2 regions of the Lawsonibacter asaccharolyticus genome follow, and region 2 is predicted to be linked to the other one. Evidence: a T-box and tRNA genes for the amino acid it is inferred to sense, from the RefSeq annotation. Region 2 holds a T-box; the other holds one or more tRNA genes.
The links. The T-box of region 2 lies ahead of L9O85_RS14105 (glycine--tRNA ligase). A T-box ahead of a tRNA ligase gene usually reads a tRNA of that ligase, here a tRNA-Gly.
Positions count from the first base shown of each region.

Region 1: it encodes a tRNA-Gly, which carries the amino acid that the T-box ahead of L9O85_RS14105 (glycine--tRNA ligase) is inferred to sense. The anticodon was not compared.

Region 1 is NZ_CP091870.1:2,414,030-2,423,102, reverse strand. Features, by position in the region: gene dnaX (DNA polymerase III subunit gamma/tau) at 1-652, shown strand, start outside; gene L9O85_RS11640 (YbaB/EbfC family nucleoid-associated protein) at 685-1,029, shown strand; gene L9O85_RS11635 (MATE family efflux transporter) at 1,151-2,554, shown strand; tRNA gene L9O85_RS11630 (tRNA-Val) at 2,718-2,793, shown strand; tRNA gene L9O85_RS11625 (tRNA-Asp) at 2,819-2,895, shown strand; tRNA gene L9O85_RS11620 (tRNA-Phe) at 2,899-2,974, shown strand; tRNA gene L9O85_RS11615 (tRNA-Gly) at 3,017-3,092, shown strand; tRNA gene L9O85_RS11610 (tRNA-Cys) at 3,100-3,173, shown strand; gene L9O85_RS11605 (recombinase family protein) at 3,534-4,973, opposite strand; gene L9O85_RS11600 (relaxase/mobilization nuclease domain-containing protein) at 4,988-5,740, opposite strand; gene L9O85_RS11595 (plasmid mobilization protein) at 5,740-6,030, opposite strand; gene L9O85_RS11590 (LysR family transcriptional regulator substrate-binding protein) at 6,470-6,970, opposite strand; gene L9O85_RS11585 (LysR family transcriptional regulator) at 7,196-7,363, opposite strand; gene L9O85_RS11580 (hypothetical protein) at 7,961-8,278, shown strand.
Region 2 is NZ_CP091870.1:2,930,414-2,939,486, reverse strand. Features, by position in the region: gene rpsM (30S ribosomal protein S13) at 1-12, shown strand, start outside; gene rpsK (30S ribosomal protein S11) at 25-426, shown strand; gene rpsD (30S ribosomal protein S4) at 452-1,054, shown strand; gene L9O85_RS14120 (DNA-directed RNA polymerase subunit alpha) at 1,136-2,089, shown strand; gene rplQ (50S ribosomal protein L17) at 2,243-2,587, shown strand; gene L9O85_RS14110 (MerR family transcriptional regulator) at 2,763-4,319, shown strand; gene L9O85_RS14105 (glycine--tRNA ligase) at 4,367-5,788, opposite strand; T-box leader at 5,870-6,076, opposite strand; gene L9O85_RS14100 (alpha/beta fold hydrolase) at 6,248-7,006, shown strand; gene L9O85_RS14095 (hypothetical protein) at 7,159-7,416, shown strand; gene L9O85_RS14090 (RidA family protein) at 7,512-7,889, shown strand; gene ychF (redox-regulated ATPase YchF) at 8,173-9,073, shown strand, end outside.

The sequences.
Region 1 (9,073 bases), 520 kb from region 2:
GTGCCTCATCCGCCTGTGCGACGAGACGCTGGACGACTCGGCGGCCGGACTGTCCGCCCGGATCGCCCGGCTGGAGGAGCAGCTGGCCTCCGGCGTCTCGGCTCGGCAGACGGCCGGTTCGGCGGGGGACGGCGGGGCGGCGCAGCAGCCCGCCCGGCCTCAGCCGGCGCCCGTGGAGGCTCCTCCCTGGACGGAGGAGCGTCCGCCCCTGCCGGAGGAACCGGAGGAGGAGCGGACCCTGGAAGAGCCGGAGAGACGGCCTGCGGCGGTCCCGCCTGCCCAGCCGGCCGTCGCCGGAGGCGAGAGCTCCTTCTGGCCCGCTTTCGCGGCGGAGGCCAAGCGACAGCTGCCCTCCGCGGGGCCCTATCTGGTGAACCCGGAAAAGACGGTGGGGACCTGGAAAAACGGGGTGCTGACCCTGTGGGTGGACAGTGCATTCACCAAGGCGATGCTCAACAAGCCCAACATCACGGAGGTGCTGGCACAGGCCGCCGGTCAGCGGTTCGGCGGGCAGGCCAGAGTAGCCTTCCAAATCGGGAAGCCCTCTCCGGAGGACCTGGGCACGGGGCAGGCCTCGGAAGCTGGACAGCGGGACGCCCTGGACGCCCTGCTGGAGTTTGGGGAACAGTTTGACAATATCATCATCAAGTGATATGGTTATATCGGAATAAGGAGTGGATGGATATGGCAAAGGGCTTTGGAGGCCGCGGCGGCATGGGCGGCATGGGAATGAACGCCAACATGCTCAAGCAGGCCCAGAAGATGCAGCAGGATATGATGCGCATGCAGCAGGAGCTCCAGGAGAAGGAGTACGAGGCCGCCGCCGGCGGCGGGGTGGTGACTGCCACTGTGACCGGCAAGCGGGAGCTGAAGGCGCTGGAGATCGATCCTGAGGCGGTGGACCCGGATGACGTGGAGATGCTCCAGGACATGATCGTGGCCGCCGTCAACGAGGCGCTGCGGGCTGCGGAAAACGATGCGGCTTCCACCATGCAGAAACTGACCGGCGGGCTCGGACTGCCGTTTTAAGAGGAACGACGCCCCATCCCCCCGGAAGAGACCGGAGGGATGGGGCGCTTTTTTACCGCTGGCGGGCGGCGGAGAGAGGAAGGCAGGGAGAGAAGCCGGGAAAGGCGGAAAGGAGAAAAAAGTGAAGCGGGAAAGTCCGGAAGAACAGCGGAAACAGATGCTGGAGGCCCCCATCCCGGGACTGATCGGCAGGCTGGCGGTGCCCACCATCATCAGCATGCTGGTGACCTCCATCTACAACATGGCGGACACCTATTTTGTCTCCCACATCGGCGCGGGGGATGGAGCCACCAGCGCCTCCGGAGCGGTGAGCATCGTCTTTTCCCTCATGGCGATCATCCAGGCGGTGGGCTTCACCGTGGGGATGGGGTCGGGGAGCATCACCTCCCGGCTGCTGGGGAAGGGATGGAAAGAGCGGGCGGACCAGTACGCATCCAGCGCCGTCATTCTGGGACTGGTGCTGGGGCTGCTGCTCATGTCCGTCTGCTTCGTCTGGATCGATGAGCTGGTCTGGCTGCTGGGGGCTACCCCCACCATCTATCCCTACGCCCTAGACTACGCCAGGTATATCATCTTCGGTGCCCCGGTGATGATCCTGGCCTATATCCTCAACAATTTGCTGCGGTGGCAGGGAAAGGCCAACCGGTCGGTGATCGGCCTGGGATTCGGCGGACTGCTGAACATCGTGTTGGACCCCATCCTGATCTTCACCTTTGACATGGGCATCTCCGGGGCGGCCATCGCCACCCTGTTCAGCCAGTGCGTCAGCCTGGCTATCCTGGCCTCCTTCTTTGTGCGAGGGCAGAGCGACATCCGGGTCAGCCCCCGGCTCATCGCTCGAGAGGCCAAGGTGTATGGAGACATCCTGAAAAGCGGTCTGCCGTCCTTCCTGCGGCAGGGCATGTCCAGTGTGGCCTCCGTGTCTCTGAACCTCAATGCGGGGCTCTACGGCGACCCGGCGGTGGCCGCCATGGGGATCGTGACCAAGGTGTTTACCTTCATCATGTCCGTCGTCATCGGCTTCGGCCAGGGGTTTCAGCCTGTAGTAGGCTTCAACTACGGTGCGGGGCGGCTGGACCGGGTGCGGGAGAGCGTGAAGTTCTCCATGAAGTCCTGCACCTTGGTGCTGACTGCGGCGGCCGTCATTGGGTTTCTTTTCGCACCCCAGGTGATCCACTTCTTCCGGGAGGACACGGAGGTGATCGCCATCGGGGCCCGGGCTTTCCGGTTCCAGTGTGTCAGCCTTCCCCTGGGGGCGGTGCTGGTCTTTGCCAACATGCTCTTCCAGTCGCTGGGGTGCTCCTGGAGGGCCTCCTTCCTGGCCGTATGCCGGCAGGGGCTGTTCTTTATCCCTCTGATCTTCCTGCTGCCCAGGCTGTTTGATCTCACCGGGCTGGAGATGACCCAGATGGTGGCGGACTTCATCACCTTCCTGTGCAGCGGAGGGATGCTGCTCCACTTCTTCCGTACGGAGCTCGCCCGGGAGGGGGAGAAGTCCCCGGCCCCCGCAGAACGGAAGATGTAGAAATAGGGATGCCTCCGGACCGGTGGGCCTGCTGTCTGCTGGTCCGGGGCAGCAAAAAAGAGGAAACCAAAATTTGCGCAAAAAAAGTGAAAATAGTGGTTGACAAGATGGAAAGACTTTAGTATAATAAGCAAGCCGTCGTGAGACAGCGACAGCAAACCGGGGGAGCATAGCTCAGCTGGTAGAGCACATGCCTTACAAGCATGGGGTCACAGGTTCGAGCCCTGTTGTTCCCACCACATTGGCCCCATCCCATGACTACCTGGCTCGGTAGTTCAGTTGGTTAGAACGCCGGCCTGTCACGCCGGAGGTCGAGGGTTCAAGTCCCTTCCGAGTCGCCATTTGCCTCTGTAGCTCAGTTGGTAGAGCAGAGGACTGAAAATCCTCGTGTCGTTGGTTCGATTCCGACCGGAGGCACCAAGTCCCTGACGGGATAAGAATGATCCCGTCAGGGCACAATATGCGAGTGTAGCTCATCTGGTAGAGCGCCACCTTGCCAAGGTGGAGGTAGCGGGTTCGAGCCCCGTCACTCGCTCCATATTTTTGGTGCCATAGCCAAGTGGTAAGGCAGAGCTCTGCAAAAGCTCCACCCCCAGTTCAAATCTGGGTGGCACCTCCAGCGTCGGAGCAAGCGTTATATCGCTTGCTCCGATTTTTATTGAAATTAGAGTGCGCTCATTCTGCTGTTCCTTCTTCCGCATCATAACCACTTTGCTGGGCTGTGATGTGGTCTGGGTACGAACTAGGGAGTGACGGCATCTATAGTGTTTGGACAAGACATGGTCGGAGTAAGCGTTTGTGCGCTTGCTCCGATTTTTTATCAGAGGGGAGAGTATTTCCTAGTGAAGAGGGTACCCCTCTGTCTCTATTTTGGTTCCGAGCAGCAACCTGCCACAGGGCTGACACTCCGTAAGGAAGTGTCGGCCTTCGTCTAATCTGTAAAGAAATTGATCCTTAATTTTGGACGTTGTGGCGGTCGCTACGCCGTCTTTTTCTTTTGTGCCGCAAGATATTTCTGGAACAGTTCTTCCATTTCTTCTGGGGAGGGGGCGCACCACAGGCCAATGGTCTTGTAGTAAATATCTACCTGCAGATGGCGTTTGCCATCCACCTTGTCAGCCTGGGACACCATGATCTTCTCAATGAACTCGTGGACGATCTCCGGCGTCAACTCCGTCAGCCGCGTCACCTGTCTGGCCCGCTCAATAAAATGTTGAAGGTCATTGGCCTTGTCCGTGGCGGTTTCCACACTTGCCTCCATCTCCGGGATGGCCTCTTTCAACCGCTTCTGCTCGCTTTCCAGCGATACCGTCAGCGTGGAGAATCGTTCTTCACTGAGAAGCCCCTTACTCATGTCCTTGTAACTTTTCTGAATCAGCCCGTCTATTTCTATCACGGGCTGTTTGGCCTTCTCCAATTCCCGCTGTCTGGCATCCAGTTCCCTCCGCTCTTGCAGACCAAACTGCTCCATCTGCTCCTGGGCGAACTGCTTTTCATAGACCTGAACGTACCACAACAGCTGTTGCAGGCCCTCAAGTACCAATTCTTCAACCACTTTCTCTCGAATAAAATGGGCGGAACATAGATCGGAATTGCCACGATAAGCGGAGCAAAAGAAAAATGCCTGTTCATGCTTGTAGTTATTAGTGGCGCTATACCCCAGCTTACTGCTGCAGTCGGCACAATAGAGCAGCCCGGAAAACATACTGACAATGCCGGTTTTTGTGGGCCTGCGGCGGTGCTGGCGAAGGTCCTGGACCAAGGCGAAGGTCTCCCAGTCGATGATGGCAGAGTGGGTGTCCGGGAACACCTTCCACTCCTCCTGGGGTCGGTTCAGCCGTTTCTTCTGCTTGAAGGACCGGCTGAACGAGCGGAAGTTCACCGTGTCGCCGGTGTACTCCTGCCTGTCCAGGATGTCTGTTACGGTGGCGGAACACCAGTTGTGTGGGAACGCCGGGGGCTTTACCGGGCATTTCACGCCGATGCTGTGCTGGTACTCACTAGGGGTCATCACGCCCTCGGAGCGCAGTTTTTTAGCAATCTGGGTCGGCCCCAGGCCAGACACGCTCATGCGAAAGATACTCCGCACCACCTCCGCTGCCGGTTCATCCACCAGCCACCTGTTCCTGTCCTCCGGATCTTTCCTGTACCCAAAGGGCGGGTTGGTGGTCAGGGGTATTCCGGCATTGCCCCGGCTCTGCATGACGCGCCGTACCTTGTCGCTTGTGTTTTTGGCGTGCCACTCGTTGAATAAATCCTGCATGGGCACGATGTCACTCACGCCCCTGGCGATGTCGATGTTGTCCATGATGGCAATGTACCGCACATTCAGCCGCACAAAGTCCTCCTCCAGCAGCTGCCCCACCACAAGGCGGTTGCGGCCCAGCCGGGAGTGGTCTTTCACCACCAGGTTTGCCACAAGCCCCTGTTCTGCTACCTCCCCCAGCCGATAGAGCCGCACCGCCTTTTTGCCCCCGGTCCGCCGCAGGGTGGCGTATTGGCAGGCAGGGTCGGCGTCCAGCTCATAGCCCTGCTCCCTGTAGGGCTTTCCGCAGGTCGTTCCCGTCCACGCTGACCTTGAGAGCGGCGTCCAGGGCTGAGGTTGTACCGGGTGGGTTTACCACTCTGCTCGTCCAGCCAGACGGGGCGGCTGGGGGCTTTGCGGCCATGCTCGATCACGGACAGGCCATACTCCCGGCAAAGGCTATCGGAGATGTCCCGCAAACGCTGTCGTTCAGCCTTGGAATAGTTGTACTTTTGCCCGTCCTGAAAAGAAACTGAATTGAAGCAGAAATGGTTGTGCAGGTGGCCTTTGTCCAGATGGGGGGTGACGATGAGCTGAAACTGCTCGCCCCACATCTCACGAGCCAGCTTTACACCGATCTCATGGCACCGCTCCGGGGCGACTTCTCCCGGTTTGAAGCTCTGGTACCCATGCCAGGCGATGTAGTTGTCCTCCTTGCCGTACTGCTGTTTGGTCAGGATCATCTGCTGGAGGGCCGTCTGCTTCAGGCAGTTGAGGGCGGTGACAAAGGAGCCGTCCGCGGTTTTCTGCGGGTTCTGGATATACGAAAACACATTGAAGAAGTCCTCGGAGCCCTTGGGGACGGTTTTCGCCGGGTTTTCCACATAGGCGATCAGGTCGCTGAGCCGTCCTTTGATGTGCCACAGGCTGGTGGTCGCCATCACGCCACCTCCTGCAAGAGTAGGACAAGCCGCTCAAGCCGGGAACATTCCTCGGCGACTTCCAGGCGGTAGGCTGCCAGCCGCTCCAGTTGGCCGTGGACTTCATACAGGGCGTCCAGCAGGTCCCAGAACTCCGGCGGCTGTTTGGGGCGGGGCTGCTTACCCAGGCAGAGTTGCCGGGGATACTCGGATCGGGTCAGGCTGCACAGGGCAGCGCCATGTTCCAGCTTGGCTTTTTCCGTTTCATCCAATCTGATTTTCAGCCGTACTTTTTCAGTTTTAGTACGCAAAATAATTCCTCCATTCTGTCTGATTTCCGCTGTGGAAGGGGGTATTCAGGGGGACTCCCCTGGGGATGGATTCTGCCCCGTGGGGGGGGCGAAATCCGATGCTCGCTATTCCACAAGACAGGGAGATTTTGAAAGTCCAAAGGGAGATGGGCAGTCCAGGAAAGCAAGAACACCTCCCCATCTCCTACTACAACTTTCCATGTGCAAAACAGAACTTTTTCATAAAACTTTTTGGACAAAAAGAAGCCGGTCACATACGTGCCGTACCAGCAGGACAGACTGTGTCCTACTGGACTCCGTTTGGTTTGCGTATGTAACCGGCTTTTTCCGCACCAAATCAGTACAAACCTGTTCATTTGGCTTCCACCAAGAGAGAACATTACAGGGCCCTACACCAGAAAGCGGTTTCAATTATAAGCCTGGAATCATTGAGCAGACATCATTCAAGAATAATTTCTTGTCCTCGGTATTTCATTTGCTGATAGTAGACCTGGACAAATGACCAAAAATCCAATCCGACTTCTGAGAGCTGGTAATCGGGTTTTCTTGTTAAACAGGAGGTTTTGGTCTCGTTAAAATTCTCAATGGGAAATATTTGAAGGCCCGATCTTACCTTTTTTGCCGCCCGAATACATGAGGTGGGCAGAACCGCGATGCCATGTCCGTCCCCCACCATCGTAAGCTTGGAAGAAAAGTCCTCTGTGCAAAAACGAACCTTTGGAATAAAGCCAAAATTGTTTCCCAGATGGGTCAGTATATCCACATAGCCAAAGTGATCGGGGAAAATAAGGTCTCCAATAAACCAATCTTCTTTTAGGGAGAGGGGAGAGATGGAATCCATATCCGGGGGATAGACCCGATATTTGGGAGAGATAACAATGTAATATTGCTCCTGATACAGAGAAATTGCGATCCTTGACTTACCCCAGATGCTCTGCAACTCGCCTTGGGAGCACAGTAAAAAGTCTGCCCCCTCTGCCAGATGAGTATCTCCTGATTTGGATTAAAACAAATAGACGTGAACAGAGGGGTTTAGTTTCATATACTCCGAAATACAGTCCAAAATTCCGTCGGCAAACACGTGGCAGATAATGCGAATTTTCCCCTGAAAATCATATTTGTTTTGCTCCAGGGAATGTAGTCCCACCTGTAGTGTGTTCAAACTTTACTCTGCGTAATGAGCGAACTCCTTTTCTAATTGGTTTAAATGAATGCGATTCCCTATTCGATCAAAAAGTTTGACTCCAAGTTCGTTTTCTAAATTGTGAATGCTTTTGCTAAGCGTAGGCTGTGAGATATTTACAAACACTTGTTCTATATGGTGAAAAATCATTTATATATTGGCTAATTAAATAACACAAACACATATAAGCACATCCTTTTGCCGCTTGTGAAATACAAGGCCGGTACATCAAACTTGCTTCAGCAGAACGAAAAATCCCGCTGGAGCTGGTTTTGATGTACCGGCTTCTTTTTGCCCTAACAACTGAATGACCGTCTGAATGAGGTGCTCCGCCATGACCTCCGCCATGGGGAGAGCGAGACAACGCGGCTGAACAGAGGCAGGAACACCATTTAGAGAAAACGGCAAAACAGTGTGACGGCAAATTGCTGTCACTTAATCTCCCTCAAAGCTGTCATGGCGGCATTTTGCCGTCTACCACAAGGCGACGACAGAATTGCCGTCACTCAACCAACTGAGACTAACCATGACGGCAGTTTTTCCGTCACCTTTGCGTGGCATCACAGGTGATGTCACTTTTGTGCGAGCTATCTATGAGAATGGCATTACCTATGATGCCATAGCCAAAGCGTGGAACGGGTCAAACAGAACTATGAGAAATATTCTCAGCACAGCCCCTGCGAAAGAAGCCGAACCCGTCCGCTTGACAGGGCTTCCACCCCTATGCCTCTGGAGAAAGGAGAAGCCATGCGAAGCAGAACAAACCAAATTAACGTCTGGTTGTCCGATGAGGAGCTTGCCGGCCTCAATGAAAAGGGTCCCAGGATACGGAACTCCCGTGAGCGGTTTATCCGGCAGTGTATCAACAGCGCTGCCATCCGGGAGGCACCCTTCGTCGATGTGCCGAAGCTGATCTACGAAGTCCGCAGGGTGGGGGCCAGTCTCAACCGCACCCTCATCGTCGCCAACGCCAGAGGTCTGCTGGAATTGCCAGAACTCCGCAAGGCATTGGAGCGGAACCGGGAAGTGGAAGCACGCATCGTAGACGCTTACATGAAGGACTGACAACAAAACGAACCGCACAGCCTCACGGTCATGCATTGCTTACATAGGTTATGATATTGTCCGATCAATGTAGGGGAAATAACGGCAACCTCACATATGTACAATAACAGAATATAAAACTGTTCAGGTGTTACAGATCGTATGGCCGACTCTCTGCCAAGGTTGGATGGTCTCTCTTGCTTCGGCCCTGCAAATATGTAAAGGTTGTCCACCTAAAGCACCCACCAAAATTCACCTAAATGACCAGAGTTGTGTGGGGGAACTCCACGCCGCCCGGACGCAGGGACTCAAGTGCCGCTGGGCAGAACAGTAGGCCACCACCACAAAGCGACCGTTTGGCACCAGGGTCAGCAGTTCTTCGCCGTCTCCGCCGCCACGCCGGTATCATACAAAACTACTTCCCCGGACCTGCTCCACATACTCATCAAAGGTGTCCTGAGTTGAGCACTGAGTTCGCTGCACTGCTATAAGCGGAACACATTCTCCTCCGTCTGGAGGAATGCCTTGGAATAGAAGGCCTCCAGTACCTGGTAGCTCCGGCTTTCGTCCAGGGTATCCAGGGTGATGGCGGGGTGTGCCTGCCAGAACTTCCGGTCGGCAAAGGAAGAGAAGGGCCAGGACCATCAGGAGGGGCAGACGCCAGGATATCTTCCGCTTCATACAGGGACCTCCCAAGACAGCGGGGTGGCCAACAGATAGCCCAGAGGTGCAGCCCACTCCACCAGCTGATAGTTGCCGTAGCCTCATGCTCGGTAAGCACGCCGGAGGCAACCACGATGATGGCTTCTACCAGGC
Region 2 (9,073 bases):
AAGAAGAAGTAAGGAGGGATAAGCATGGCTACTGCTACTAAGGGTAAGAAAGTTATCCGCAAGCGCCGCGAGCGCAAGAATGTTGAGAAGGGCCAGGTGCATATCCGCTCCTCCTTCAACAACACTATGGTCACCGTGACCGATATGCAGGGCAACGCCCTGTCCTGGGCCTCCTCCGGCGGCCTGGGATTCCGCGGTTCCCGGAAGTCCACCCCCTTCGCCGCTCAGACCGCCGCCGAGACGGCTGCCAAGGCCGCGATGGAGTTTGGCCTGAAGAGCGTGGAGGTCTTTGTCAAGGGCCCCGGCGCCGGCCGTGAGGCCGCCATCCGTGCGCTGCAGGCCGTGGGCCTGGAGGTCACCCTGATCAAGGACGTGACCCCGGTCCCCCACAACGGCTGCCGCCCCCCGAAGCGCCGCCGCGTCTGATCTGGAAGAAGGAGGTTTTTGACACATGGCTAGAAATATGCAGCCTATTGCCAAGCGGTGCAAGGCCCTGAACCTGTCCCCCGCTGCCATGGGCTATGCCAAGAAGAACACCAACCGCAACCCCAAGGGTCAGATGCGGAAGAAGCAGTCCGAGTATGCCCTTCAGCTGACCGAGAAGCAGAAGGTCAAGTTTGTCTACGGCATCATGGAGAAGCAGTTCCACATGTACTATGAGAAGGCTTCCCGGATGCCCGGCAAGACCGGTGAGAACCTGCTGACCCTGATCGAGCGCCGCCTGGACAACGTGGTGTACCGCCTGGGCTTCGCCATGACCCGCCGTGAGGCCCGTCAGCTGGTGACCCATGGCCACTTCACCGTGAACGGCCAGCGGGTGGACATCCCCTCCTTCCTGGTGAAGGTGGGCGACGTCATCGAGGTCCGGGAGAAGAGCCGTTCCTCTGTCAAGTTCAAGCGCCTGCTGGGCGAGGACGCCATCCAGGTCAATGTGCCCAAGTGGCTGGACCACGCGAAAAATACCCTCCAGGGCAAAGTCGTTGCTATGCCCGCACGGGACGACATCGACTTCCCCGTGGAAGAGCACCTCATCGTCGAGCTGTACTCTAAGTAATTCGCTTAGAAAACCCTCAGAATTGGTGAGCTGAATGAGACAGTGCTTGCAAGCTGTCGCGAAAAGGAGGGTATATAGCATATGGTAGAAATCGAAAAGCCCCGCATCGAATGTATTGAGAACCCCGGCGATAATTCCTATGGCAAATATGTAGTGGAGCCGCTGGAGCGAGGCTATGGCACCACGCTGGGCAACTCTCTGCGCCGCATCCTTCTCTCCTCTCTGCCAGGTACGGCGGTGACTTCCATCAAGATCGCCGGCGTCCAGCATGAGTTCACCACCATTCCAGGTGTGAAGGAGGATGTGACCGAGATCGTCCTCAACGTGAAGAGCATCATTGCCAAGCTGTACAGCGAAGGCGTCAAGACGGTCTACATTGAGGCAAACGGCGAGTGTGAGGTCACGGCCGGCGATATCAAGTCCGACGGCGAGGTGGAGATCCTCAACCCGGACCTGCACATCGCCACTCTGGGCCCCGACGCCAGCCTGAACATGGAGCTGACCCTGTCCCACGGCCGCGGCTATGTCCCCGCCGACAAGAACAAGACGCCCCAGACTGTCATCGGTGTGATCCCGGTAGACTCCATTTATACCCCGGTGCGCAAGGTCAACTACACCGTGGAGAACACCCGTGTGGGCGACGCCACCGACTATGACAAGCTGACCCTGGAGGTCTGGACCAACGGCACCATCGATGCCCGGGACGCCGTTTCCCTGGGTGCCCGCATCCTGTGCGATCATTTCGCCCTGTTCACCGACCTCAGTGAGACCATGGGCAACCGCTCCACCGTGGTGGAGAAGGCGGAGACCCAGCGGGACAAAGTGCTGGAGCTGACCATCGAGGAGCTGGACCTGTCCGTCCGTTCCTTCAACTGCCTCAAGCGCGCCAATATCAACACGGTGGAGGACCTGATCTCCAAGACCGAGGAAGAGATGATGAAGGTGCGCAACCTGGGCCGCAAGTCCCTGGAAGAGGTCATCAACAAGCTGGCCATGATGGGCCTGTCCCTGGCCAGCGACGACAGCAACGGCTGAGAGGCGTCCCGCCTCCCGGGACAGGGCGGAGGTATGTAACGTTCCGCTTCGCCTGGCAGGGTCCTCCCTGTCCCCGCAAGGGTGTCCTCCGGGGCCGTCCGGCCCCTGAACGAATTCAGAAATTTCGCCGCGCGAAATATAGGAGTGTCTGATATGTCTCTGAAACACCGTAAACTGGGCCGCACCAGTGACCAGCGCCGGGCCATGCTCCGCGCTATGGTGACCTATCTGCTGGAGAACGGCCAGATCAAGACCACCATCACCCGCGCCAAGGAGGTCGCTCCTCTGGCCGAGAAGATGATCACCCTGGCCAAGCAGAACGACCTGGCTGCTTACCGCCAGGCTCTGGGCTTCATCACCAAAGAGGATGTGGCCAAGAAGCTGTTCCAGGAGCTGGGCCCCAAGTATGCCGGCCGCAACGGCGGCTACACCCGCGTTGTCCGCATCGGTCCCCGCCGCGGCGACGCCGCTGAGATGGCCATCATCCAGCTGGTGTAACAGCAAGATTTCCCAAAGTGAGTCCCCGCCTGCTTTCCGAGCAGGCGGGGCTCTTTTCTTTTAGGGCAGGGAGAGGGGGGCGGTGCTGGAAGGGCAAAAAAGGAGGAGAAAGGAAATTTCCTCTTGACTGTCAACCTGGTGCATACTTTATACTGGGGACAAAGGAGGGAGGACCATGACCATTAAGGAGCTGGAGCGGCAGACCGGCCTGCCCCGGACCACTATTCGCTTCTATGAACAGGAGGGCCTGATCGCTCCGGAGCGCCGGGAGAACAACTATCGTGACTACTCGGAGGAGGATGCGGCGACTCTGGAGAAGATCAAGCTGCTGCGGAAGCTGAGCCTGGAGGTGGGGACCATCAGCCGGCTGAAGGCGGGAGAGCTGACCCTGTCTCAGGCCCTGCGGGAGCAGGCCGCCGTGCTGGAGGCAGACCGGGGGGATCTGGAGCGCTACGCCCAGGTGTGCCTGGAGATGAGCCGGACAGAGGTGGACTTCGGGACGCTGGACCCGGAGCCCTGGCTCAAGGAGCTGGAGAGCCGGCCCCTGCCGCCCTCCCGGCAGGTGGACCTGTCTCGGGACTCCATTGCCGCCGCCCCCTACCCCTGGAGAAGATACTTTGCCCGGGGGCTGGATGTAGGGCTGTGCACCTGTCTGTGGATGGCCGTGCGCTATCTGGTGCTGGAATGGTATGCCCCCGACCAGGTCCTGGATGGGGCGCTGAGAAGCCTGGCTGATATGTACGGGGGCTGGCTGTTCCTGTTCCTCCTGGAGCCGATCCTGCTGGCCGCCTGGGGTTACACCCCCGGCAAGTGGATCATGGGGCTGCGGGTACGGCGGGAGGACGGCCGGAAGCTGACATGGGAGGAGGCGGGCGACCGGCTGGTGGGCGTTTTCTTCCGCGGGACGGGGCTGGGCATCCCTATCTACAACATTGCCCGCCTTTGGGACTGCTATGAGAAGTGTGCCAAGGACCAGGTAATGTCTTGGGACCAGGGGCTGAGCTATACCGCCCGGCCCATGAAGTGGGGGCGGGGGGCAGTCCTGGCGGCGTTCTGCCTTCTGGTCACGGCCGCAGAATTTCTGGTGACCGACCGGAGCTATCTTCCCCCTTATCCCACGGAGCCGCTGACCGCAGAGCAGGCAGTGGAGAACTATAACTGGTATGAGAGACGCCGGACGGAGCTTCTGGGGACTACACCCAGGACCTCTCTGAACAGAGACGGGAGCTGGGCGGTCCAGCCCTCCGCCTATGTCAGCTGGAGTCAGTGGATCGAACTGGAGAAGGGGGCTGGGGAGTGGAGCCCGGTCGCCTGGACAGTGGACCAGGATGGCCGCGTGACCGGATGGAGCGTGACATGGGACGCGGCGGGCAACCCCTACCAAACGGAACTGGAAGTGCTGGAGCCGGCCATGAACATTTTGTCCCCCCTCCTCTTCGCCCTGGCCCCAGAGGCTGGGGAGGGGAGCTTCCTCTGCCAAGAGCGCTTTACCCAGGCCCGGCGGGCATCGCTGCACATGGTGTTGAGCATCCTTGAGGACACCCGCCTCCAAGGGGCGGGGACTCAGGGGAAAGTCCAGGGGATGGGGGGCGTCACCCTGGAACTGGAGGTGCTCACCGCCCGGGGATATAGCCGCACCTCGTACAGCGATGGGATGACCAAGCTGGATCAGGAGGACCCCGGCGCGGGAGATCTGGTCATTCGGTTTACGGCCTCCCTGACGGAGGGATGAAAAAGAGGCCCCCTGGAGCTCCAGGGGGCCTCTTTTGATAGGAAAGATCAGTAGGTCAGCTTCTCCTCCAGCCAGCTCTTCAGCTCACTGATGGGAACACGCACCTGCTCCATCGTGTCACGGTTCCGGATGGTGACTGCGTTGTCCGCGGGGGTCTTGTCGTCGCCCACGGTCTGGAAGTCCACGGTGATGCAGTAGGGAGTGCCGATCTCATCCTCACGGCGGTAGCGCTTGCCGATGGAGCCGGCGTCGTCATAGTCCACCATGAAGTACTTAGACAACTCGGCCTGGATCTCCCGGCCTTTGTCGCCCAGCTTCTTGGACAGAGGCAGCACAGCACACTTGAAGGGGGCCAGGGCGGGGTGGAGGCGCAGGACGGTGCGGACATCGTTCTTCTCGGCATCCACCACCTCCTCGTCATAGGCGTCCACCAGGAAGGCCAGGGTGACCCGGTCGGCGCCCAGGGAGGGCTCGACTACATAGGGGATGTAGTGCTCGCCGCTCTCCTGGTCAAAGTAGGTCTGATCCTTGCCGGAGGTGTTCTGGTGGGCGGTCAGGTCGAAGTTGGTGCGGGAGGCCACGCCCCACAGCTCGCCCCAGCCGAAGGGGAAGACAAACTCAAAGTCGGTGGTGGCGTTGGAGTAGTGGCTCAGCTCCTCGGGGTCGTGGTCCCGCAGACGCAGGTTCTCGTCCCGGATGCCCAGGCCCAGCAGCCAGTCGTGGCAGAACTGCTTCCAGTAGGCGAACCACTCCAGCTCAGTCCCCGGCTTGCAGAAGAACTCCAGTTCCATCTGCTCAAACTCACGGGTGCGGAAGGTGAAGTTGCCCGGGGTGATCTCATTGCGGAAGGACTTGCCGATCTGACACACGCCGAAGGGCAGCTTCCGGCGGGTGGTGCGCTGGACGTTCTGGAAGTTGACAAAAATGCCCTGGGCGGTCTCGGGGCGGAGGTAGACGGTGTTCTTGGCGTCCTCGGTGACCCCCTGGAAGGTCTTGAACATCAGGTTGAACTGGCGGATGTCCGTCCAGTTGAACTTGCCGCAGGTGGGGCAGCAGATGTTGTGCTCCTCCACAAAGGCCTTCATCTCCGCCTGGCTCATGGCGTCCACGCTGTGGCCCAGCTCGAAGCTGTTCTCCTGACACCAGTCCTCGATGACCTTGTCGGCGCGGAAGCGCTCCTTGCACTCCTTACAGTCCATCAGGGGGTCAGAGAAGCCGCCCACATGGCCGGAGGCCACCCACACCTGGGGATTCATCAGGATGGCGGCGTCCAGACCCACGTTATAGGGGTTCTCCTGGACAAACTTCTTCCACCATGCCTTCTTCACATTGTTTTTCAGTTCCACACCCAGAGGACCGTAGTCCCAGGTGTTGGCCAGGCCGCCATAGATCTCAGAGCCGGAGAAGATAAATCCCCGTCCCTTGCACAGAGCGACGATCTTTTCCATGGTCTTTTCACTGTTTTTCATGTGTCAAGCTCCTTTTTGTCGTGATTTTAGTTGTACACGGTCATTCCGGCGGGGCAAAAAAAACGCCCTGAGCCGGTGTCGGCTCAGGGCGAACAAAAACTTGTCCGTGGTTCCACCTGAATTCGTGCCTGGCTGGCACGCACTCTGACCCGATAACGGCGGGGGACCGGCGGGCCATTTCCTGCCCGCGGCTCCAGGGGGCCTTCACCCGCGCCATCGGAGGACTCGCACTGTCCGTCCTCTCGCTGCACCCCGGCGGGGGTTACTCTTCCCTTTCAAAGCCATGCGGCTGTTTTTAGATACAGCATCATTCTACTATAAAAAAAACACGGCGTCAAGGGCCGACGGGCCTTTTCCCCGCTTGTGAGGCGGCAGGGAAAGTGGTATCATGGAAAAAATGAAGGAGGGGTAGCGGTGCTTGGCGTGGAGCGCGGAACCGTGCGGGGGGAGGGCTGGGAGATGGATCACATCCGATTTGGAGCGGGGGGACGGGTCCTGGTCATCCTCCCTGGACTGGGGGACGGCCTGAGGACCGTCCGGGAGACGGCCCTGCCCCTGGCGGCAGCCTGCCGGGAGTACGGCAGGGAGCGGAAGGTCTATCTGTTCAGCAGGAGGCGGGGGCTGGAGCCCGGGGCCACCATCCGCGGGATGGCGGAGGACCAGGCGGAGGCCATGAAAAAGCTGGGGCTCTGGGGTGCGGATGTGCTCGGCATCTCCCAGGGCGGAATGGTGGCGCAGCACCTGGCGGCGGAGGCACCGGGGTTGGTGAGGCGCCTCGTCCTGGTGGCGACAGCCGGCTGGGCCAACGAGACGGTGCAGGAGACCGTGGGGCGCTGGCTGCTGCTGGCGGAACGCGGGGATTACCGAAGGCTGATGCGGGACACAGCGGAGCGCTCCTACTCCCAGCGGTATTTGCGGCGATACCGGCTGCTGCTGCCCCTGCTGGGCACCATCGGGCGGCCCAGGAGCTACCAGCGCTTCCTCATTCAGGCCAGAGCCTGCCTCGGGCATGACGCCCGCGGCGCGCTGGGACGGATCGGCTGTCCTGCACTGGTGGTGGGCGGCGGCCGGGATCAAGTGGTGGGGGCAGAGGCGGCCGGGGTGCTGGCAGAGCACTTGAGCCAAAGCCGGCTGTGGATCTATCCCGAGCTGGGACATGGACTCTACGAGGAGGCCGCAGACCTCCCAGCGCGGGTACTGGCATTTTTGTCCCAGTGAATCGAAAATATGTTCCATTTCTCTTGACAAAATAGAACATATGTTGTATTCTAAAAGTAGAACATATGTTTTCTTGCAGGGCAGAGAAAAAGTCCGGTTTTTGGGACCGGCACACTGTCATACTGCAGATAAGATTCAGGAACGGAGGGAACATGATGCAGACCCTGTACTATACCACCCATAATTTCGTCCGCCGCTCCGGCAATGTGATCGATCTGTGCGAATACCGCAGCCGGATGCAGGACGTCCAGGAGGAGCCGGTTTCCGCCGCTCCCGCAGCCCGGACAGAGCGCACACGCCGCCGCCATCCCCACCAGAACGCCTTTGCCCTGCTGATGGACAGCTTTGCCAGCATGAGCGTGATTCTGATGACCCTGACTTTCACCTTCTGGGTGCTGGACAAACTGTGAGGTTGCGCCCGTGGGGGAAACGTGCTACAATGACGGCAGCCGCCGGGCACCGCCGCCCCGGCGCAAATCGGATCGATCGAGAGGAGCTTGATTCCATGAAGGAAGCCATTCATACTGACCGGGCCCCCGCCGCCATCGGGCCCTATTCCCAGGCCGTCCGGGCCGGAGGGTTCCTGTTCACCTCCGGGCAGATCCCGGTGGACCCCGCTGCCGGGGATATCCCGGCGGGCATCAAGGCCCAGGCCCAACAGTCTCTGAATAACATCGCCGCCATCCTGGCCCAGGCCGGGCTGGACCGGTCCGCCGTGGTGAAGACCACCGTGTTTCTCAAGGACATGAACGATTTCGCCGCCATGAACGAGGTGTACGCCCAGTTCTTTGAGGGACCCGCCTATCCTGCCCGCTCCGCGGTGGAGGTGGCCCGTCTGCCCAAGGATGTATTGGTGGAGATCGAGGCCGTGGCCCTGCTGTAAGGGGACGGAATGCACAGAAAAAGCGCTCGGGAGGCCGGCTTGTCCAGCCCCGGGCGCTTTGCGCGTCCAGAGACAGGGGCCTCTGTGGCCCCGCCGGACACATCTCCCCGGCGGCGGGCCGCCTGCTTTGCCGACGGGGACAAGACAGGCTGCCCCGCATAATGGGGGCCCCAGCCCGCCGAGGGGAAAGACGGCGGGAGTTGGGCCGGAAGCCCTTGCAAGACAGAGAAAAATCCGATATAATAACAGGCACTGAATTTTAAGAGAAAAGAGGGCTTCTGCCGTGAAATTAGGTATCGTGGGTCTGCCCAACGTGGGCAAGAGCACCCTGTTCAACGCGATCACCAACGCCGGCGCCGAGAGTGCCAATTACCCCTTCTGCACCATCGACCCCAATGTGGGCATGGTGGCTGTCCCTGACCACCGGCTGGACAAGCTTTCCGAGATGTACCACCCCAAAAAGACCACCCCCGCAGTCATTGAGTTTGTGGACATCGCTGGTCTGGTAAAGGGCGCCTCCAAGGGCGAGGGACTGGGCAACAAGTTCCTGTCCAACATCCGTATGACCGATGCCATCGTCCATGTGGTCCGCTGCTTCGACGACGAGAACGTCATCCACGTGGAGGGCTCCACCGACCCCATCCGGGACATGGATACCATTGACCTGGAGCTGGTCATGTCCGATATGGAGATGGTGGACAGGCGCATTGACAAGGCACAGAAGGCCGCCAAGGGGGACAAGAAGTTTCTTCATGAGGCGGAGGTGTTCCAGGGCCTGCGGGAGTGGCTCGACCAGGGCAAGTCTGCCCGGGGCTATCTGCCCCAGGTGCCGGAGGATGATGCCGCCCTCATCGCCACCAGCGAGCTGCTCTCCCTCAAGCCGGTGATCTACGCCGCCAATCTGGATGAGGATGGCTTCTCCGACCCGGAGGCCGTCCCCTACTACCGGCTGGTGGAGGAGCGGGCCGCCGCCCAGGGCGCCCAGGTCATCCCGGTCTGCGCCAAGCTGGAGGCGGAGATCGCCGAGCTGGATGCGGAGGAGAAGAAGATGTTCCTGGACGATCTGGGGGTGGCCGAGTCCGGCCTGGACCGCCTGGTGAAGGCCAGCTACACCCTGCTGGGCCTGATCTCCTACCTCACCAGCGGCGAGGACGAGTGCCGGGCCTGGACCATCCGTAGGGGGA